Linked DNA regions of Actinoalloteichus fjordicus. The protein of the gene in region 1 interacts with the protein of each later gene in a pairwise test. Links are inferred from orthologs where the notes say so. Each region holds a gene or a part of one and is shown in the gene's direction. Other genes may lie near its edges. The genes, in order: UA74_RS28790, ctaD and dnaE.

What was found.
Region 2: the proteins of UA74_RS28790 (region 1) and ctaD interact in binary tests that used the Escherichia coli proteins (3 or more experiments, as listed by UniProt). The link is inferred for Actinoalloteichus fjordicus from one-to-one orthologs.
Region 3: the proteins of UA74_RS28790 (region 1) and dnaE interact in binary tests that used the Escherichia coli proteins (3 or more experiments, as listed by UniProt). The link is inferred for Actinoalloteichus fjordicus from one-to-one orthologs.

What each region holds. Positions count from the first base shown.
Region 1 is NZ_CP016076.1:6,740,734-6,747,471, reverse strand. What follows is about bases 1,518-4,418. They hold UA74_RS28790 (pyridoxal phosphate-dependent aminotransferase), read left to right. Parts: upstream 1,518-2,327; coding sequence 2,328-3,509; downstream 3,510-4,418. Other genes in these bases: UA74_RS28785 (RNA polymerase sigma factor), read right to left, coding at 3,791-4,418; UA74_RS28795 (DUF445 domain-containing protein), read right to left, coding at 1,518-2,232. Outside these bases: UA74_RS28800 (MarR family winged helix-turn-helix transcriptional regulator), read left to right, coding at 81-593; more of UA74_RS28795, read right to left, coding at 1,024-1,517; more of UA74_RS28785, read right to left, coding at 4,419-4,570; UA74_RS28780 (PadR family transcriptional regulator), read left to right, coding at 5,003-5,527; UA74_RS28775 (ABC transporter ATP-binding protein), read left to right, coding at 5,524-6,252; UA74_RS28770 (ABC transporter permease), read left to right, coding at 6,249-6,738. UniProt on the Escherichia coli protein: Shows aminotransferase activity with methionine and histidine as substrates, and to a lesser extent also with phenylalanine.
Region 2 is NZ_CP016076.1:1,363,674-1,370,439, forward strand. The notes cover bases 1,151-4,079. They hold ctaD (aa3-type cytochrome oxidase subunit I), read left to right. Parts: upstream 1,151-1,687; coding sequence 1,688-3,472; downstream 3,473-4,079. Other genes in these bases: UA74_RS34165 (SAM-dependent methyltransferase), read right to left, coding at 1,151-1,153; serB (phosphoserine phosphatase SerB), read left to right, coding at 3,636-4,079. Also shown: UA74_RS06230 (putative bifunctional diguanylate cyclase/phosphodiesterase), read right to left, coding at 1-264; UA74_RS34160 (SAM-dependent methyltransferase), read right to left, coding at 342-713; more of UA74_RS34165, read right to left, coding at 710-1,150; more of serB, read left to right, coding at 4,080-4,841; UA74_RS06250 (ATP-dependent DNA helicase), read right to left, coding at 4,920-6,766. UniProt on the Escherichia coli protein: Cytochrome bo(3) ubiquinol oxidase is the terminal enzyme in the aerobic respiratory chain of E.coli that predominates when cells are grown at high aeration.
Region 3 is NZ_CP016076.1:321,382-329,239, forward strand. What follows is about bases 2,651-6,671. They hold dnaE (DNA polymerase III subunit alpha), read left to right. Parts: upstream 2,651-2,952; coding sequence 2,953-6,471; downstream 6,472-6,671. Other genes in these bases: helR (RNA polymerase recycling motor ATPase HelR), read right to left, coding at 6,574-6,671. In the rest of the region: UA74_RS01435 (GNAT family N-acetyltransferase), read right to left, coding at 1-340; UA74_RS01440 (NPCBM/NEW2 domain-containing protein), read left to right, coding at 710-2,485; more of helR, read right to left, coding at 6,672-7,858. UniProt on the Escherichia coli protein: DNA polymerase III is a complex, multichain enzyme responsible for most of the replicative synthesis in bacteria. This DNA polymerase also exhibits 3' to 5' exonuclease activity. The alpha chain is the DNA polymerase catalytic subunit.

The sequences.
Region 1 (6,738 bases):
GAGCCGCCTCGTCCGCGCTTCGCCGGCGAGGCAGCAGGCACCGGGCACGGACTCTCCAGCCGACGGGAAGGGCCCGAACGATGACGGTCGACGATCACGACGTCGACGCACCCCTGTGGGAGGCGCTGAGCGCGCTCTATCTCACGGCGACCGAAGCCCTCGATCAGCTCCTCGCCACCCGCTACCGCCTGACGACTCCGGAGTATCACCTGCTCGCCGCGTTGTTCGCCGCCCCGGAGCCCCAGGCCGTCGTGGCGCTGAAGGGCCGCGTGTCGCCCGTCGGGCTTCGCGACACACTGCGTGGCCTCGTCGACGCAGGCCTGGTGCTCGTCGAGGGCTGCGGCGTGGACGAGCGGGTTCGACTCACCATCAACGGTCGGGATCGGGTGGGCGCCGCGCGCCGCGATGTCCGTGATGTCACCGACGGTGTCGCCGCGCCGCTGACGGCGCAGGAGCGCGGCACCCTGGGCGGGCTGCTACGGCGGATGCGATGCACGACGCCGGGTTCGCGGGAGTCGGACCGACAGATCGTCGGTGTCGCTGAGCCGACGACAGCAGGCGGCAGCCCGGTGCCCGAGACCTGCGACGTCTGAGAGCCTGTCTGTGATCCCCCTGGCCCCGTGCAACAGGAAAGTGGGGATTAAAGACAGACTCCGAGGTCGCCCGGGGAGCCGGTCGCGGCGCCGGCGGGACGCGGCCGGATCGCCGACGCGGTGACGAGTGGCGGCCGTGACGACGAACACGGACCTCGGCTTCGGATGCCGAGACAGCGTGTTCGGTGCGTTCGCCCGGCGATCGGGCGCTGTTCGCGGCTCGCGCACGAGACGGCCGACCGGCCGGATCGGCGAAGGCGTGCTTGCGTGGCGACCCGGTGGCGCGAGCCGTCCGGAGCAGTGCGGCTCCGGACGCCCCGCCGACCTCACCGGTCGCCGCTGCCGTCCGGCCCGGCCCGGCCGCCGCCTCGGACGACGTCGAGCGCGGCAGCAACGCAGGCAGTCTCCCGCGCCAACCGGGATGTGCCGCTCACAGCAGCAGCTGCGAGATCGTGTGGATCGCCAGGCCAGCGAGCGCGCCGACGACCGTGCCGTTGATCCGGATGAACTGAAGATCCCTGCCGACCTGCAGTTCGATCTTGCGGGATGTCTCCTCGCCGTCCCAGCGTTCGACCGTGTCGCTGATCAAGGTGGTGATCTCTCCCTGGTAGTTCGTCACCACGTAGACGGCGGCGCCCTCCAGCCACCCGTCGGCCTTCGCCCGCAGCGCGTCGTCCTTGACCAGCCGCTCGCCGAGCGAGCGGATCCCGCCTTCCACCCGAAGACGCAGTTCGCTGGAGGGGTCCTCGGCGGCGTCCAGGATGAGCTGCTTGATCCTGCTCCAGACTGAGCCCGCGAGGTTCTGCACCGCCGGGTGGTCGAGGACCTGCTGCTTGAACTGCTCCGCCTTGTCCATCGCGACCGGATCGTTCTGCAGGTCGGAGGCGAACTCGGTGAGGAACTTGTCCAGCATCTGCCGGACCTCGTGGTTCTTGTCCGTCTTGACCGCCCAGGCGAAGGCGAGGATCTCGTTGTAGATCCGATCGCCGACCATGTCGTCGACGAATCTCGGCGACCAGGACGGCGCCCGTTTGCTCACCAGCCCGCGCAGGCTCTCCCGATTGCGCTCCACCCACTCGTACGCGCGGTCGCAGAGCATGTCCACCAGTCGGTGATGTGACCGCTCCTCCACGACCTGTTCGAGGACCTTGCCGATCGGCGGGCCCCACGGGCGGTCGACGAGCTTGCGGAGCAGCGCCTGCTCCAGCACGGCCTGGACGTCCTCGTCTCGCAGCACGGTCACCGCGCCCCGAGTGGCCGCCGCCAGCTCGGAGGTGAGCCGGGCGGCGTTCTCCGGCTTCGCCAGCCACGTCCCGACTCGCCTGGCGACCTCGGCGCGCTTCAGCTTCTCCCTGATCACCTGTTCGGAGAGGAAGTTGGAGCCCACGAAGTCGCCGAGGCTCTTGCCGAGAGCGTCCTTCCGGGTCGGAATGATCGCCGTGTGCGGGATCGGCAGGCCCAGCGGTCGGCGGAACAACGCCGTCACCGCGAACCAGTCGGCGAGCGCACCGACCATGCCCGCCTCGGCCGCGGCACGCACGTAGCCGACCCAGGCGGCGGCGCCCTGGTTCTCCTGCCATCGGGCGATCACGTAGATCACCGATGCGACCAGCAGTAACCCGGTGGCGGCCGCCTTCATCCGGCGCAGGCTGCTGCGCTTGTCCAACTCGCTCGCGGTAAGTGGCTGCACGGGTCGATTCTCGCTCACCAGGACGCCTGACAGGATCAGAACTTGTGCGCACACCTGCTCTCGTCTCCCGACTTCAGCCGTTCACGTCGACGATCTTCGCCGAGATGACCGCCTCGGCGGTGCGAACCGGCGCCATCAACCTCGGTCAGGGGTTCCCCGACACGGACGGGCCGATGGGAATGCTCCAGATGGCCCGTCGGGCGATCGCGGAGGGCGTGAACCAGTACCCGCCGGGTCTCGGCAGGCCAGAACTGCGGCAGGCGATCGCGGATCATCGGCTGACGCAGTACGGCACCGAGTACGACCCCGACACCCAGGTGCTGGTCACCACGGGTGCGACCGAGGCCATCGCCGCCGCCCTGTTGGCGCTGGTCGAGCCGGGTGAGGAGGTCATCGTCATCGAGCCGTACTACGACTCCTACGCGGCGGCCATCGCGATGGCGGGCGGGGTGCGACGGGCGGTGCCGTTGCGGGCGAACCCCGACACCGGGCGCTTCGAGCTGGACCTGGTCGCCCTTCGCGCCGCCGTCGGCCCCGCCACCAGGGCGATCCTGGTGAACTCACCGCACAACCCCACGGGAACGGTCTTCAGCAGCGCGGAGCTGGCCGGGATCGCCGAGGTGTGTCGTGAGCACGACCTCCTGGCCATCACGGACGAGGTGTACGAGCACCTGATCTTCGACGACGCCAGGGAAGGGCATCGACATCGTTCGCTGGCCGCCCTGCCGGGGATGTCGGAGCGCACGCTCGCGATCTCCAGCGCAGGCAAGACCTTCAGTGCCACCGGCTGGAAGATCGGCTGGGTCTGCGGCTCCGTCGAGCTGGTCCACGCGGTCAAGGCCGCCAAGCAGTTCCTCACCTTCACCGGGGGTGCGCCCTTCCAGCCTGCCGTCGCGCACGCCCTGCGGCACGAGCTCGACTGGGTGGAGCGGATGCGCAAGGACCTGGCCGCCAAGCGGGATCGGCTGAGCGAGGGACTGGCCACGGCGGGCTTTGGCGTGCTGCCCAGCGAGGGCACCTACTTCGTGTGTGCCGACGTCCGGCCGTTGGGTTTCACCGACGGTGCCGACCTGTGCCGGGCACTGCCCGAGCAGATCGGGGTGGCGGCGATTCCGGTGCAGGCGTTCTGTGACGAGCCCGACATGGCTCGTCACCTGGTGCGTTTCGCGTTCTGCAAGCGCAACGAGATCCTCGATGAGGCGCTGCGGAGGCTGCGGCGTCTCTGAGGTCGGTGTCGTGCCCGCATGACGGCGGGCATCGGTGCCTGCCGGGCCCGGGTGGTGCCCGACGACCGCAGGCGCGGCCGGATCGGCGGCTCGCTGGCTCGACCGGGTGTCGGCCGCCTGCCTGCTCGGGACCGGCGACTTGGCAGGTGCGCGGCCTGCCTGCCGCCGCAGGCCGACGAGGGAGAAGGCGGCCGCTGCCCGACGACCTACCGAGGGCGGCGGCGGGTCCAGCTCGTCGAAGAGGGCGGCGAGTCTGCTCAGCAGGCCCTGATCGCCCTCGTTCACTCGGACCGCACCGTGTCGGGCGCGACGGGGCCTGATCCCGGTCCCGGTGCTCCGAGGCCGACGGCGGTCCGGGCCGCATCGGGGGCGGGCGCCGGGTCGTCGTGTCGGACGAGACCGGGACGTCCTTCGCCTGCGTCCCCGGGAGCAGCTGCGTCGCGGTGGGGGACCCGCCCTCCTGCCGCAGACTCGCTCGAGCGGGCCGACCGTGCAGTGGCCGGGCCCACCAGCGCGCGAAGCCGGGCGAGACACCGGTTCCTGGTCGGACCGACGCTGTTGGCAGGCATGTTCATCGCCTCCCCGACCTGGGCGTACGTCCAGTCGGGATGAAAGGCCATCGCGCGCAGCAGCCTGCGGCATCGGGCGGGCAGCCTGTTGAACGCCTGCCACAGCGCGCGGTCCTGTTCGGCGAGCAGGACGACGTTCTCCGGCGTCTCCTCCATCGGCCGATCGGCCTGTCTCGGCTCTGCGGGGTGTTCTTCCCAGGTCTGTTCGCGACGTCGCAGGGCCACCATGCGCAGTGACTCGCGGCGGGCCGTGGTCATGAGCCAGCCGGGGAGCTTCTTCGGCTCCCGCAACGAGGCCAGCCGTTCGGTGAGCCGCAGCCAGGTGGCCTGGCAGACGTCCATGGCATCGGCGTTGGGCAGTCGGTGTGCTCTGGCGACCGCCCAGATCAGTCGCGAGTAGCGCCGAACCAGGTCCTGCCAGGCCGTCCGGTCGCCGTCCATGGCACGCAGCACCAGCCGCTCGACGTCTCCCGTCGATGAGTGGGGTCGCACGTCTCCTACCTCCGATGTCGTCGTCCGCTGAGTCCGCGCTTGGAGCCTTCGCAGGTGGGACGGGCTCCGTTGATCGACTGAGAACGCCCGAAGGGGTGAGCGGCGCCCGCGTGCGGATCACTGGGCCGGGTGATGGCTGCCCGCGTGCCGCCGGTCCACCGCACGACTGACCGCCGTCATGTGTCGAGGGGTCTCCCGTCAGGAGTCGAGGCGGACGACCTGATCGTCGAGCACGCGCGAGTGGTGGCGATCGGTGCGCGAGTCCTGGTGGCGGAGCCTTCCCGAGGCTGCCGCGTCGATGCCGATCCGGCCGGGCAGTGCTGCTGCCTTTACGCCTGCTGAGGCGGGTGCCTGCCTTCGTCCTCGGCGCGGGCCGCGCAAAGAACACCGGGTGTATAGCTCAGGTGTATACACCCGGTGTACTGTGTGACCATGTCAATCAGCCAGACCCTTCTCGGGTTGCTCGAGAACGGGCCGAGGCACGGGTACGACCTCAAGCGCGCTTATGACGAACGCTTCGGTCGGGACCGTGCGCTGCACTACGGGCAGGTCTACTCGACCCTCGCGCGGCTGCTCCGCGACGGCCTGGTGGAGATCGACGGCATCGAGGCGGGCGACGGGCCGGAACGTAAGCGCTACGCCATTACCGAGGCGGGCCTGGCGCAGGTCACCGCCTGGTTGGAGACGCCGGAGAAGCCGGACTCCTATCTCCAGAACAAGCTCTACACCAAGGTCGTCCTCGCCCTGATGTCCGGGCGGGACGCCACCCTTCTGCTGGACGCGCAGCGGGCCGCTCACCTGGCGGTGATGCGCGACCTCACCCGCCGGAAGCGCGGCGCGGAGGTCACGGACCACATCGTCCTCGACTTCGCGCTCCTGCACCTTGAAGCCGACCTGAAGTGGCTCGACCTCGCCGCTTCCCGTCTCGGGCCGCTGGCCAAGGAGATTCAGTCATGACCACCGCGTCCGACCAGCCCGATTCGACCTCGGGTGCACCGATCCTCACCGGCGCCGACCTGCACCTGGACTTCGGCCAGACCCGTGCCCTGCGGGGAGCGGGGCTGTCGGTCTGTCCCGGCGAGATCGTCGCCGTGATGGGCACGTCCGGTTCCGGCAAGTCCACCCTGCTGCACTGCCTGGCGGGCATTCTCAGCCCGAAGTCCGGGTCGGTGACCTTCGCCGGGCGTGAGGTGACCGCGATGACCGACGTCGAGCGCAGCGCGCTGCGGCGCAGCGAGTTCGGCTTCGTCTTCCAGTTCGGGCAGCTCGTGCCGGAGCTGTCGATCGTCGAGAACGTGGCGCTGCCGCTGCGGCTGTGCGGTGTCAAGGGCAGACAGGCCGCCGTCGACGCCAAGGGGTGGCTCGACCGTCTCGACGTCGCACACATCGCCGACCACCGGCCCGGTGAGATCTCCGGCGGCCAGGGGCAGCGGGTGGCGATCGCACGGGCGCTGGTCGCGCGTCCGAAGGTGATCTTCGCCGACGAGCCGACCGGCGCGCTCGACACGTTGCAGGGCGAGCAGGTCATGACCCTGCTCACCGAGACGGCACGGGAGACCGACGCCGCCGTGGTGCTGGTGACCCACGAACCCACCGTCGCCGCCTTCGCCGACCGCGAGGTCATCGTCCGCGACGGCATGACCCGGTCGGGGGAGATCAAGGCGGAGGAGTTCGCCCGATGAACGGTGACCGACGCGGCGTGCTGCGCCGATGGGCCCAAGACCTGGCCCTGGGGGTCCGACTGGCTGTCGGGGGCAGTCGGACCCCCTGGGGCCGCATCTCGCTGACCGCGATCGGCGCGGGCCTCGGCGTGGCGGTGCTGTTACTGCTGGCCTCGGCGGGCTCGGTGGTCGAGCAGCGTGCCGCGCGGGAGTCCGCACGGGCGGCCGACCGAGGCTTCGAGATCACCGATCCCAGCACGGCGCTTCACATCTATGAGAACCACATCGACCACGGTGGAACACAGTTTCGAGCCTTCTTCGTCGACGTCGCCGGAAACAGCCCGGAGCCGCCGCCCGGAGTCGAACGGCTTCCCGGACCGGGTGAGATCGTCGCCTCGCCCGCCCTCGCCGAACTGCTGAACTCGCCGGACGGCGCGGGACTGAGCCGGCGTCTCGGCGACGAGGTCGTCGGCGTGATCGGCCGCGACGGCCTGCTGGACCCGCATG
Region 2 (6,766 bases), 5.4 Mb from region 1 along the record:
AGGCTCGTCCAACAGCTGCGGGCCGAGCAGCGCGGTGGTGCTGCCGAGACTGTCCGGGCCGGTGAAGTGTCCCTCCACCAGCAGACGACCCATGTCGGTCGCGACGACCGTGCTGAAGGGCTCCGCTGCCAGCGCCCCGACGAGCCGGTTCAAGAACGTGTGGAGCTGCCGCTCGATGTCCGCGCGTTCCAGCGGGACATAGGTCGTCCGCGTCATGGCGGAGGCCCAACGCCGGACGAAATCAAGAGCCTGTGGGGAATCCACCTGGTTGCTTCTCCACCGTGAACATGCGGTTGATGCCGACTCGTCGGGCGACAGGCGAGGCGGTGCTGTTCTGCTCGTCAGGTCTTCAATCCGACACCAGCGTGTATACCGGAGTTCTCCGGGTGCGGGCCGACGGACGTCGGGTCTTCCGGCTGCCACTCGGGTGCCCAGACGAGGCCGGGCGCCACGAGTTCCAAGCCCGAGAACAGCGATTTCACCTGATCATGCTTTCGCATCGTGACCGGATTCGTGCTGCTCGCGTAGTATTCCACCAGGCGGTGCATTCCCTCGGTGAGCGACTCGTCTGTGACGTGCGAGATCGCGAGCATGCTGCCGGGCGCCATCCGATCCCGATACGCCGCGATGACGTCCAGCGGCCGATCCGAGTCGGGAATGAAGTGCAGCAGCGCCACCATCAACACCGCCACCGGCTGATCGAAGTCGATCAACGCTCTGGTGTGTGGGGGGACTCGAGGATGCTCGCGGGATCTCGGAGATCGGCGTGCACGACCTCGGCGAGGTCGACGTCCTCCAGGATCATCTCGCTGTGTGCGACCGCGACCGGCTCGTTGTCGACGTAGACGACCCTGCTGCGCGGCTCCACCTGCTGCGCGACCTCGTGCACGTTGCCGACCGTCGGCACCCCGGAGCCGATGTCCAGGAACTGTCGGATGCCCGCTTTGACGCAGTATCGCACCACTCGGCCCAGGAAGGCCCGGTTGATTCTGGCCACCTCGTTGACACCGGGCAGCGCGGTGGCCACCTTCTTGGCCAGCTCGCGGTCGGCCGCGAAATTGCAGTTGCCGCCGAGGTAGTAGTCGTAGACCCGCGCCGCGCTGGGCTTCTCCACGTCCACGACTTTCGGCAGGCCACCAGGTAAGGAAGTCATCGAACACCTCGATTCACGATGAAAACGATTGATCAGCATACCGATCTTGAACGACGTGTCGAGAGTCCGCGCCGAAGGAGCTAAATCACCCGTTCGTCGGTATTGCCCCGGCATTCGGCCGATGTTTAACGCGAGCCCGTACCTGGATTCCGCCGGGCGGGAACGATACAGGCAAGGCGGGACCGAGTCCGGCGCGCAACGCGATGACGGTTCTTCGACCGAGGCTCGCCGCGGCCGTTCCGGCGAAGCCGCCCCCCCCGGGGGAGCGAGGCCCCGACGTCGATCCGCCGCCGTAGCCGGGCCCGGTTGTCCTGCACGGCTCGTCGGACCGGTGATCGACACCACGCGGCGGGCAGGCGAGAGGGGACGGCGGCGGGTGATCCGGGCGGGAACGGACGCCGATGACTAGGCCGGCTACGGCCCGAGTGCGCCGGCCGTGAGGCAGCGGTTTACGATCCGACACGAGCGTGTGCGGTCCATCCGGTCCGCTGACGCAGGTGAAGACAGGTCTACCAGGCCAGTGCAGGAGGCACCGTGACGGCCGTCGCTCCCCAGCCGATTGCGACACGCCCGTATCCGGCGCGCAAGGCGCCGAAGGGCTCCTTCCTGCTGAGGTCGTTGCGTACCACCGACCACAAGCAGATCGGCATCTACTACCTCGTCACCTCGTTCGGCTTCTTCATGGTCGGCGGCGCGATGGCGATGTTGATGCGTACCGAGCTTGCGGTTCCCGGTATGCAGTTCCTCTCGTTGGAGCAGTACAACCAGCTTTTCACCATGCACGGCACGATCATGCTGCTGCTGTTCGCCACGCCGATCCTCTTCGGCTTCGCGAACTTCATCCTGCCGCTGCAGATCGGTTCGCCGGACGTGGCGTTCCCTCGACTCAACGCCTTCTCCTACTGGCTGTACCTGTTCGGCGGATTGATCGTGATCGGCGGGTTCCTGACCCCCGGTGGCGCCGCCGACTTCGGCTGGTTCGCCTACACGCCGCTGTCCAGTGCCATCCACTCGCCCGGCCTCGGTGCCGACCTGTGGATCGCCGGGCTGCTGGTGAGTGGTCTGGGCACCATCCTCGGCGCGGTCAACATGATCACCACGGTGGTCTGTCTGCGTGCGCCCGGCATGACGATGTTCCGGATGCCGATCTTCACGTGGAACATCCTGGTCACCAGTCTCCTGGTGCTGATGGCGTTCCCGATCCTGACCGCAGCTCTGTTGGGGCTGATGGCCGATCGGCATCTGGGCGCCCACGTCTTCGACCCGGCCAACGGCGGCGTGATCCTCTGGCAGCACCTCTTCTGGTTCTTCGGCCATCCAGAGGTCTACATCGTGGCGCTGCCGTTCTTCGGCATCGTCTCCGAGATCTTCCCGGTGTTCAGCCGCAAGCCGCTGTTCGGTTACAAGGGCCTGGTCTTCGCGACGCTGGCGATCGCGGCCCTGTCGGTGACGGTGTGGGCACACCACATGTACGCCACCGGCGCGGTGCTGCTGCCCTTCTTCGCCTTCACCACGTTCCTGATCGCCGTGCCGACCGGAGTCAAGTTCTTCAACTGGATCGGCACGATGTGGCGAGGCCAGCTCACCTTCGAGACTCCGATGCTGTTCAGCGTCGGCTTCCTGGTGACCTTCCTCTTCGGCGGTCTGTCCGGCGTGCTGCTGGCCTCCCCGCCGATCGACTTCCACGTCTCGGACACGTACTTCGTGGTGGCGCACTTCCACTACGTCCTCTACGGCACGATCGTGTTCGCCGTCTTCGCGGGCATCTACTTCTGGTTCCCGAAGATGGTGGGCCGGATGATGGACGAGCCGCTGGGCAAGCTGCACTTCTGGCTGACCTTCCTCGGCTTCCACGGCACCTTCCTGGTGCAGCACTGGCTGGGCAACGAGGGCATGGTCCGCCGGTACGGCGACTACCTGCCGGAAGACGGCTTCACCACGCTGAACATCATCTCGACGGTGGCCGCGTTCGTCCTGGGCGCCTCGACGCTGCCGTTCCTGTGGAACGTGTTCAAGAGCTACCGCTACGGCGAGATCGTCACCGTCGACGACCCGTGGGGTTACGGCAACTCGCTGGAATGGGCGACGAGCTGCCCGCCGCCTCGGCACAACTTCACCGAACTGCCAAGGATTCGGTCCGAACGCCCTGCCTTCGAGCTGCACTATCCACATATGGTGGAGCGGATGCGCATCGAGGCGCATACCGGCGGCAAGCACGGCCCCCCTGGGGAGATCGACGGCTCGCCCGCGCCTTCTGAACGGCTCACCCATGCTCTGGAGCCGGAAGACCAGAAGACCGACGACCCTCGGGACAAGTAGTCCCGTCGGCTCTCGCGTACCGCGTCGAGCAGTCTCTTCGTCGAGCCCCGTGTTCCGGCCTTCCCGCCGGGCACGGGGCTCGATCGATTTCAGCGGCCGGTTCTGACGTCGGCCAGGAGGAGCGGGAACGACAGTGACAGCGACAGGATCGACCTCAGTGCTGATGACCGTGACCGGCCTGGACAAGCCGGGGGTCACCTCGGTGCTCTTCGCCGCGTTGACCCGGCACGGCGTCGACGTCCTGGACGTCGACCAGGTCGTCATCCGAGGCAGGCTGGTGCTGGGAGTGCTGGTGGACACCCAGCACGATCCGGAGGGCCTACAGGAGTCCGTCGAACAGGCGATGGCCAGCGTAGGAATGCAGGTCGAGGTGGTGATCGGCGGCGCACAGGCGGAACATGCCCGCCATGTCCCCACCCACGCGCTGGTCGTGCTGGGCAGTCCGCTGAGCGCCCGAGCCTTCACCATGGTCGCGAGGGGACTGGCCGCCGAGGGCGTGAACATCGACTCGATCCGGCGCGTCGCCGACTACCCCGTCACCGGTCTGGAACTGCTCGTCGCGGCGGACGGCGGCGATGCGCAGTCCGACGCCCGGCTGGTCTCGGCGATGACCCGGGTGGCGACCAAGGCCGGGGTCGACATCGCGGTGGAGCGCGCGGGGCTGGCGCGGCGGGCCAAGCGGCTGGTGGTCTTCGACGTCGACTCGACCCTGATCCAGGGTGAGGTCATCGAGATGCTCGCGGCCAAGGCAGGCCGGGAGGCCGAGGTGCGTGCGGTCACCGAGGCGGCGATGCGCGGCGAGGTCGACTTCACCGAGTCGTTGCATCGTCGCGTCGCCGCGCTCGAAGGCCTGCCCGCCACCGTGCTCGCCGAGGTGGCGGAGCTGCTGGAGCTGACGCCCGGCGCGCGCACCACCGTGCGCACCCTCAAGCGGCTCGGCTTCCGCTGCGGCGTGGTCTCCGGCGGCTTCTCGCAGGTAGTGCAGTATCTCGTCGACGATCTCGGACTCGACTTCCATGCCGCCAACGAGCTGGAGATCGTCGACGGTCGGCTCACCGGCCGGGTGCTGGGCGAGGTGGTCGACCGGGCGGGCAAGGAGACCGCGCTGCGCCGGTTCGCGGACTCCTTCGGCATTCCGCTCGCGCAGTGCGTCGCGGTCGGCGACGGGGCCAACGACATCGACATGCTCTCCGCCGCCGGGCTCGGCATCGCGTTCAACGCCAAGCCCGCCCTGCGGGCGGTGGCCGACACGGCGCTGTCCGCGCCGTTCCTGGACGCGGTGCTGTTCGTCTTGGGCGTCACCAGGGCCGAGGTGGAGGAGGCCGACGCCGCCGAGGGCGTGCTGCGCCGGGTCCCGCTCGACTACTGAGCCGGGCAGCGATCACGGCGGCCGGGGGTCCGGGTGGGCCTCCCCGCCGCCGAGTCGTTCGTCGTCCGCCGACCGGGGTCAGTCGTCGATGCGACGCAGGGCGGCGCGGACGACCTCGGGGTCGGTGGTCGTCCAGAACGGCGGCAGCGACGCCCGCAGGAAGCTGCCGTAGCGGGCCGTCATCAGCCGGGGGTCCAGGATCGCGATCACGCCGCGATCGTTCGCCGAGCGCAGCAGCCTGCCCGCGCCCTGGGCGAGCAGCAGGGCCGCGTGCGTGCCCGCGACGGTGATGAACCCGTTGCCGCCGCTCGCCGCGACCGCGCGCTGTCGTGCCGAGGCCAACGGATCGTCCGGGCGGGGGAAGGGAATCCGGTCCATCACGACCAGTTGCAGGGCCGAGCCGGGCACGTCGACGCCCTGCCAGAGCGAGAGCGTGCCGAACAGACAGGTGCTCGCGTCCTCGGCGAACTTCGACACGAGTAGCGAGGTGCTGTCCTCACCCTGGCACAGCAGCGGGACGTCTAGTCGGTCCCGCAGCGCCTCGGTGGCCTGTTTGGCGGCCCGCATGGAGGAGAACAGCCCGAGGGTTCGGCCGCCTGCGGCCTCGACCAGCTCCGCGAGTTCGGTCAGGTAGTCCTCGTGGAGGCCGGTCCGTCCCGGCGGGGGCAGGTGACGGGCGATGTAGAGGATGCCGCTCTTGGAGTGCTGGAACGGCGAACCGACGTCCATGCCCTGCCAGGGCGTGTCGGCGGCGTCGGACGGCGGCGGGGTCGACGTCGCCGTTCCGGCGGCGCGCGCGGCCTGCGGTCCGGTGGGCGGCAGGCCCCACTGGCGGGCCAGGGTGTCGAAGGAGCCGCCCAGTGCGAGGGTCGCGGAGGTCAGCACCACCGTGCGCGGCCCGAAGAGTCGTTCCCGCAGCAGGCCGCCGACGCCCAGCGGCGCCACCCGGACCGTGGTGGGCGTCGCGTCGTGTGGATCACGTGGCCCCCCGGCCAGCCAGACGACGTCGTGCCGCTCGGCCTCCGCACCGTCGAAGGCCTCCAGAAGACGTTCGGCGGTGTCGTGGACGTCGTCGAGCAGGGCCAGTGCGAGCCTGCGCTCGGTGGCGCCGTCCACGTCCTCGCGCCGTTCGGTGCCCAGCGCGGTGATGCACGCGTGTGCCCCGTCCCGCACCGTCGCCAGCGCGGCCCCCAGCGCGGGCGGCAGCGCCTCCAGCCTGCCGTGCTGCGAGTCCTCGAACACCATCGAGAGGCCCTCGCCCGCCTCGATGAGCCGATCCACCACCTGCTGGTCGACCTGCCTGCCGCAGCGTCGCGCGGCGGCGACCACCGAGGCCGAGGTGATCTCGGCGGTGGCTGCCGAGGTGACTCGGTCCACCAGGTCGTGCGCCTCGTCGACGATCACCACGTCATGCTCTGGCAGCACCGGTGCGTCGCCCATGGCGTCGATCGCGAGCAGCGCGTGGTTGGTGACGACGACGTCCGCCCGGCCCGCCTGTGCCCTGGCGCGCTCGGCGAAGCAGTCGACGCCGACCGGGCAGCGGGACATCCCGAGGCATTCCTTGGCCGTCACCGAGACCTGCCGCCAGGCCTGATCGGTGACGCCGGGCACCAGTTCGTCGCGGTCGCCGGTCTCCGTCTCCGACGACCACTCGTGCAGGCGCTTGACCTGCCTGCCCATCGCGGAGACCTCGAAGGGGTCGAACAAGGCGGTGTCCTGCGGGTCCTCCGGCGCTCCGGAGTGGATGCGATGCAGGCAGAGGTAGTTGCGGCGTCCTTTGAGGATGGCGAAGCTCGGCTCGCGGTTCACCAGCGGCGTCAGGACCTTCGCCAGTCGGGGCAGGTCGCGGTCGACGAGCTGTCGCTGTAGGGCGATCGTCGCGGTGGAGATCACCACCGTCGAGTCGGCCTCGATGGCATGCCTGA
Region 3 (7,858 bases), 6.4 Mb from region 1 along the record:
AGTCGATGCTGTTGAGCGTCACCATTCCGACCGCCTCACCGACCGCCTGATCGACGATCGCCAGCGGGAGCCCGCGACCTTCGGCCGCCTGGTTCCACTGGCGGTGCAGCCAGAACGAGCCTTCGGCGGGGGAGCAGTCCGGCGGAATGGAGGTGATCAGCGGGATGTAGGGGTCCCTGGCGGCTTCCGTGATCGCAGGCAGATCATCGATCTGCCAGGCGCGCAGCAGGACGCGGTCGTCGCGTCTGATCGGCAGATCGCGGAGGTTGACGGTTCTGGCCTGCGTTCTCGTCCGACTCGTTCCCGATCGAGTCGTGCCCAGGTTCCGCCCGTCGCTCATGATCGCCTCTCCTGCGCCCGCTGTCGTGGGGATCATCCTTGCATCGAGAACTCGTGATCACTACGGACGAGCGTCGCGATCCCGCCGGGCCTGCCAGGCGGTGCTGCGCCGTCCAGGGGCGGTACGGCCGAGGTGCGGCAGACAAGGCGAACGGGTGATCTTCCTGCCTGCTCCTCGGCGACGTTCCCCGGCCGTCACCAGGTGAGACGGGGCTGAACGCGATCACTGCCGAGCAGCCGTTCACCTGCTGTTGCGCCGGTCGGCGGCTGCGCTTCCTCGGTGCGTGATCGACGGTACATCTGGGTCGCTGATCGTGGTGGCCGCGTCCGGACGGACGTGTACTTCGTCGCTTCGCCTGGGAGCCGCACCGTGAGACAGACCAGATGGACCGCCGCCGCGCTCGCAGCGCTGGTGGCCTGCGGCGGCCTCGCCGCATCGGCATCGGCCGGGGAGAGGACCCCCGACCACAGCTCCGTCGGGACCTTCGACGTCATGAGTGACATTCAGGGCGGACTGCAGGCCTTCCGGGACGTGCGGGAGGCAGCCCACGAACTGGCGCCGGACTCGAAGGCACTGGTCATCAACGGCGACATCGTCGACCGGGGTTACGACTTCGAGTACCAGGAGGTCACCGACATCATCGCGGAGACTCCCGGGCCGCAGACCACGCTGTCCAGCATCGGCAACCACGAGGCCTACGCGCCCGCGTGGTGCTCCCCGACCGCCCTGTGCCAGCCCTCCTGGCCGAACGGCTTCACCGAGGAGGAGCTGTACGAGTCGTTCTTCGCGTTCGCGGGCCGGGACGAGGTCTACGCGGAGCAGGTCGTCGACGGGATTCCGCTGCTCGCGCTGGGCACCGAGCGGCTGATGTGGTGGGAGGACCCCAACCTGGACGACCACGTCTATCTGAGTGACGAGCAGCTCGACTGGCTCCGTGCCCGGCTCGACCACCACACCCGCGACGGGCGCCCGGCCTTCGTCTTCACCCATTACCCGCTGTACGACACCGTCACCTCGTCGGACGGCACCTCCGGCGAGTTCCATCTCCAGGACGAGGAGCTTCGGCAGGTCCTCGGCGACTACCCGCAGGCGGTGCTGTTCAGCTCGCACACGCACTCCTCGCTGCGGGACGACAAGTGGGCGAGGCGGGTCACCGTGCCCGGCGGCCACCCGGACGGCTTCACCGCCGTCAACACCGGGGCCGTCCTCAACCGGCAGGTCCTTCAGGTGAGCCTCGGCTCCGACGGGGCCCGTATCCGGGCTCGGGACGTCGCCGCCGACGAGTGGGTGCAGGACCTCGTCATTCCGACCGTGGACCCGAGGCTCCCGGCAGCGGGACTGCGCGTCGACCCGGTCTCCGAGCACGTCGCCCCCGGAGCCTCGGTGGAGGTGACGGCCGAGTTCGCCAACCTGAGCAGCCGACGGCTCATCCACGTCAGGCTGGAGCCGGTCGTGCCCGAGGGCTGGGCGGCCGAGCGCATCGCCGAGTCGGGACGTCGGCACCTCGGCCGAGGCGAGACCGCGTCGGCTACCTGGCGACTCAGTCCGGTGGACGGCGTCGAGCAGTCCGACGTCCTCGACTTCGCGGTGGACGCCGAGTACGGGCGAGGCAGCAAGGCAGGCAGGATCAGCGAACAGGCCTCGATCGAGATCGTCGAGGCGCCCAGCGGGACGTCGTACGTCTCCGACCTGCCGTTCCTCTCCTCGTCCAACGGCATCGGCCCCGTCGAGCGGGACCTGAGCAATGGCGCGATCGGCGAGGGTGACGGTCATCCGCTGACTGTGAACGGCGTCCGTTACGACAAGGGCCTCGGCACCATGGCCCCGTCGGAGACGGTGGTGCACCTGGGCCAGAACTGCACGCGATTCGCCGCCTCGGTCGGCGTCGACGACCGTGCTCCGCAGTCTTCGCAGAACCGGCCCGACGACGGCCGAGGCGACGGCGGCGACGTGGTCTTCCAGGTGTGGGCCGACGACGAGAAGGTCTGGGACAGCGGCGTCGTCCACGCGGGAGAAGGCGCCCGCGACATGGACGTCCACCTCAACGACGCCGAGACGCTGCGGCTGGTCGTCACCGACGGCGGCGACGAGAACTGGTGGGACTACGCCGACTGGGGTCTGGCCCGCGTGACCTGCGGCGGCTGAGGCCCGGGCGGCGTCACCACCGTCTCGAATCCTGTCGCACCACGGCGAGGGCGTCCCCACGGGCGCCCTCGCCCGCTTTTCGGCCGGGTCTCGTCGAGGCGGGGCGTCGTCCGTCGAACGTGGGAGGCACGCCCGCCGCCCTGACCGGATGTCCTCGCCGTCGTGGGAGTCTCGCGCACGGCCCCACCGCGCGTGAGCGGGCTCGTACTGCTCGAGTTCTCTTCGGGTCGTTTCGGCTCGTCATGCCTGCTCAGCGGCGGTATGAAGGCGCCGTCCGACCGTCTCGACCGCCGACCCCCCGAGTGGTGGGCACCCGGCGTGAAGTGTGAAGCTGTAGAACCGCCGAATCCTGCCTTCGGCCGGACCGCGCGCTCGACCCGGGGGCGGCGCGGCACACACTGGGACGCCAGGAAGAGAGCACTGTGTCGGATCAGTTCGTCCACCTGCACGTACACACCGAGTACTCGATGCTCGACGGGGCCGCCAAGGTCGCACCCCTGTTCGCCGAGGCCGCCAGGCTCGGGATGCCCGCCGTGGGCATGACCGACCACGGCAACATGTACGGGGCGGACGAGTTCTACCAACAGGCGAAGAAGAAGGGCATCAAGCCGATCATCGGCATCGAGGCCTACATCGCGCCTGCCAGCCGCTTCCACAAGAAGCCGGTGTTCTGGGGCGAGTCGGGGCAGCGGTCCAGCGATCAGTCCGGTGAGGGCGGCGACGTCTCCGGTGCCGGTGCGTACACGCATATGACGATGTTCGGCGGTAATGCCACCGGCCTGCGTAATCTCTTCACGCTCTCCAGCCGGGCCAGCATGGAGGGCTACTACCGTAAGCCCAGGATGGACCGCGAGCTGATCGCCGAGCATGCCGAGGGGATCATCGCCACCACCGGCTGCCCCTCGGGCGAGGTGCAGACCCGGCTCCGGCTGGGGCAGCCCGCGGCGGCCATGCAGGCCGCGTCGGACTACAAGGACATCTTCGGCGCCGACAACTTCTTCCTCGAGCTGATGGACCACGGGCTGCCCATCGAGCGCTCGGTCCGCGAGGGCCTGCTGCACATCGGCCGTGAGCTGAACCTGCGTCCGCTGGCGACCAACGACTCGCACTACGTCACCAAGGACCAGGCGGACGCGCACTCCGCGCTGTTGTGCGTCCAGGCAGGCAAGACCCTCAACGACCCGACCCGGTTCAAGTTCGACGGCGACGGCTACTACCTGAAGTCGGCCGCAGAGATGCGCGCCTACTGGGACTCCGAGGTCCCCGGCGCCGCGGACAACACCCTGCTCATCGCCGAGCGCATCGAGTCCTACGACGAGGTCTACGCCCACCACGATCGGATGCCGGTCTTCGAGGTCCCCGAGGGCCACGATCAGGTGAGCTGGCTGCACCAGGAGGTCATGACGGGCCTGCGGTGGCGGTTCCCCGACGTCATCCCGGACGGCTACGTGGAGCGGGCCGAGTTCGAACTCGACGTCATCGCGCAGAAGGGCTTCCCTGCCTACTTCCTCGTCGTCGGCGACCTCGTCAAGCACGCCAAGGAGGTCGGCATCCGCGTCGGCCCCGGCCGAGGATCGGCTGCGGGATCACTGGTCGCGTACGCGCTGGGCATCACCAACCTGGACCCGATCCCGCTCGGCCTGCTGTTCGAGCGGTTCCTGAATCCCGAGCGCGCGTCGATGCCCGACATCGACATCGACTTCGACGACCGCAGGCGCGGCGAGATGGTGCGCTACGCGACCGACAAGTACGGCTCGGACCGGGTGGCCCAGGTCATCACCTTCGGCACGATCAAGACGAAGGCCGCGATCAAGGACTCCGCGCGAGTCCACTACGGCCAGCCCGGCTACGCCATCGCCGACCGGATCTCCAAGGCGCTGCCGCCGCCCGTCGCCGCCAAGGACATCCCGCTGTCCGGCATCGTCGACTCCAGCCACGAGCGCTACGCCGAGGCGGCGGAGGTCCGCACCCTGGTCCAGAACGACCAGGAGGTCTCGACGATCTTCGAGACCGCCAGGGGACTGGAGGGCCTGATCCGCAACGCGGGCGTCCACGCCTGCGCGGTGATCATGTCCTCCGAGCCGCTGATGGAGGCGATTCCGCTCTGGCGGCGGGACGACGGCGCCATCATCACCGGCTGGGACTATCCGTCCTGCGAGGCCATCGGCCTGCTGAAGATGGACTTCCTCGGTCTGCGGAACCTGACGATCATCGGCGACGCCATCGAGAACATCAAGGCCAACAAGGGCGAGGACATCGACCTCGACCGGCTGCTGGTGGACGACAAGGCCACCTACGAGTTGCTCGGTCGAGGCGACGCACTCGGCGTGTTCCAGCTCGAGGGCGGCGCGATGCGCGACCTGCTCCGGCGGATGCAGCCCACCGAGTTCAACGACATCATCGCGGTCAACGCGTTGTACCGGCCCGGTCCGATGGCGATGAACACGCACAACAACTACGCCGACCGGAAGAACGGGCGACAGAAGATCACCCCGATCCATCCGGAGCTCGAAGAGCCGCTGGCCGAGATCCTGGGCGAGACCTACGGTCTGATCGTCTACCAGGAACAGATCATGCGTACCGCGCAGAAGGTCGCCGGGTACTCGATGGGTCGCGCGGACGTGCTCCGCAAGGCGATGGGTAAGAAGAAGAAGGAGGTGCTCGAGCAGGAGTTCGAGGGCTTCCAACAGGGCATGCGGAGTCAGGGCTACTCCGACGAGGCCGTGCAGACGCTCTGGGACACGGTGCTGCCCTTCGCCGGGTACGCGTTCAACAAGTCGCACGCTGCGGGCTATGCGCTGGTGGGCTACTGGACCGCGTATCTGAAGGCCCATCACCCCGCCGAGTACATGGCGGCGCTGCTGACCTCGGTCGGCGACAACAAGGACAAGTCGGCCATCTACCTGTCCGAGTGCAGGCGGCTGGGCATCAAGGTCCTCGCGCCGGACGTGAACGAGTCGGTGCACCGGTTCGCCGCCGTCGGCAGCGACATCCGCTTCGGCCTCGGCGCCATCCGCAACGTGGGCGCCAACGTCGTCCAGTCGGTCATCGATCGGCGGGCCGAGAAGGGCCGCTACACGTCCTTCACCGACTTCCTCGACAAGGCCGAGATCGCCGTCTGCAACAAGCGAGTGGTGGAGTCGCTGGTCAAGGCGGGCTCCTTCGACTCCTTCGGCCATTCGCGTCGGTCGCTCATCGAGCATCACGAGGCGGCGGTGGACGCCGTGATCGGCCTCAAGCGTCAGGAGGCCCTCGGCCAGTTCGACCTCTTCGGCGGGGGTGACGACGGCGAGAAGTCCGCCGACGCCTCGCCGCTGGCGCATCTGCACTTCGCGCCGGAAGAATGGCCGCGCAAGCAGCTCCTGGCCTACGAGCGGGAGATGCTGGGCCTGTACGTCTCCGCGCATCCGCTGGACGGCGCGGAGCGCATCCTGCACAAGCATGCGCCGAGGACCATCGCGGCGATCCTGGCCGACCCGCCCAAGGAGGGCGAGATCGTCCTGGCCGGGATGATCTCCTCCCTGGAACGTCGGGTGAACAAGCAGGGCGAGCCCTGGGCCATTGCCACGGTGGAGGACCTGGACGCCTCGGTGGAGGTGCTCTTCTTCGCCAAGAGCTACAGCGTGCTGGCCGCCGATCTGGTGGAGGACTCGGCGGTGGCGATCAAGGGCCGGGTCAACTGGCGCGAGGAGAAGATGTCCGTGTTCGGCTCCGGCATCGTCACCCTGGACATCAGCGAGGCCGAGTCCAATCCGGGCGCCGCGCCGCCGGTCACCCTGCTCTGCAACGTCGAGAAGCTGAACCGCGACGTCGTCCTGGAGCTCAAGCGGACGCTCGCCGCGCACCGAGGCGACGTGCCGGTGCGTCTGACGCTGTCGTATCAGACGCAGAAGGAGACCTACCTGGTGAACGACTATCCGATCGAGATGACTCCGGCGTTGGTCGGCGAGCTCAAGGCCATTCCGGGGGTCGCGCTGGGAGCGTGACCCCCGCCTGCCCTCCTTCGCTGCTCGGGCGGAGGAGGGCGGGGCGGTCGGGGTCGATCGGCAGGCCGGGCCGCGGTGTGGGCGCCGGGCCCGCACGCGGCACTACGCCGAGCCTGCGCTCCCGGCCCGCGCGGGCGGAGGAGTCGCGGTGATTCCGGCCAGGACCGGCGGCAACGGACCCCGGTGCAGGACGCCGAGCCGCTGGGTGGCTCGGGTGAGCGCCACGTAGAGTTCGGCCGCGCCTCGGGGGCCGTGGGCGAGAATTCGCTCCGGCTCCACCACCAGGACGGCGTCGAACTCCAGTCCCTTCGTCTCCGACGCGGCCATCGCGCCCGGCGTCCCCGGCGGTCCGATCACGACACTGGTGCCCTCGCGCCCGGCCTCGTCCCGGACGAACTCCTCGATGGCGGCGGGCACCTCGTCCTCGGTGACCTGCCTGGCCCACGGCCCGACACCGCATGCGCGGACCGAATCCGGCGGCCGGACCCCTGGCGCGAAGTCGGCGAGCAGCCCGGCGGCGACGGCCATGATCTCCGCCGGGGTGCGGTAGTTCATCGACAGCGACCGGTACAGCCAGCGGCCGGGCACGTACGGCTGGAGCATCGTGTCCCAGGACGTCGCGCCTGCCGCCGACCGCCGCTGGGCGAGGTCGCCGACCACTGTGAAGGAACGGCCGGGGCAGCGACGCATCAACACCCGCCAGTCCATCTCCGACAACTCCTGTGCCTCGTCGACCACGACGTGCCGGTAGGTCCAGTCCCGGTCGGCGGCGGCGCGTTCGGCGAGTTCACGGGTGTCGCGCTCGAGGAATCGATCGGCCAGGTCCTCGGCGTAGAGCAGGTCCTTGGCGAACAGGTGGTCTTCGTCGTCCATCGAATCCTCGCGGCCGACCAGGATGTCCAGCACACCCGCGGCGTATTCGGCCTCGGCCTGCTGCTCCCGCTCGGCGGCCCGATCGGCCTTCTCGGCGGACGGGTCGGGGCCCAGCAGATCGATGAGTTCGTCGAGCAGCGGCACGTCGGACACCGTCCAGGCCTGGCCGTCGGCCCGGGACAACGCCGGGTCCGCGCCCGCCGTGCTCAACCGCTCTGGTGACGTGTACAGCTGCGCCAACAGCGTCTTCGGGGTCAGCGTCGGCCAGAGCTCGTTCAGCGCGGCGGTGAAGACGTCGTTCTCGGCGAGTTCCGTGCGCAACTCGGCCCGGAGGTTCTCCCATGCCTTGCGGTCGTCTCTGGTCAGCCAGCCTCGGCCGATTCGGGCGATCGCCCGCTCGGTGAGGGCCCAGGTGATGATCTCGGTGAACACGGCGCGTGCTTCGTTGTGCGGCAGCCCGCTTGCCCGAGCCTCCTCCCTGGCCCATGCCGCGATCTCGGCGTCGAGCCGCACC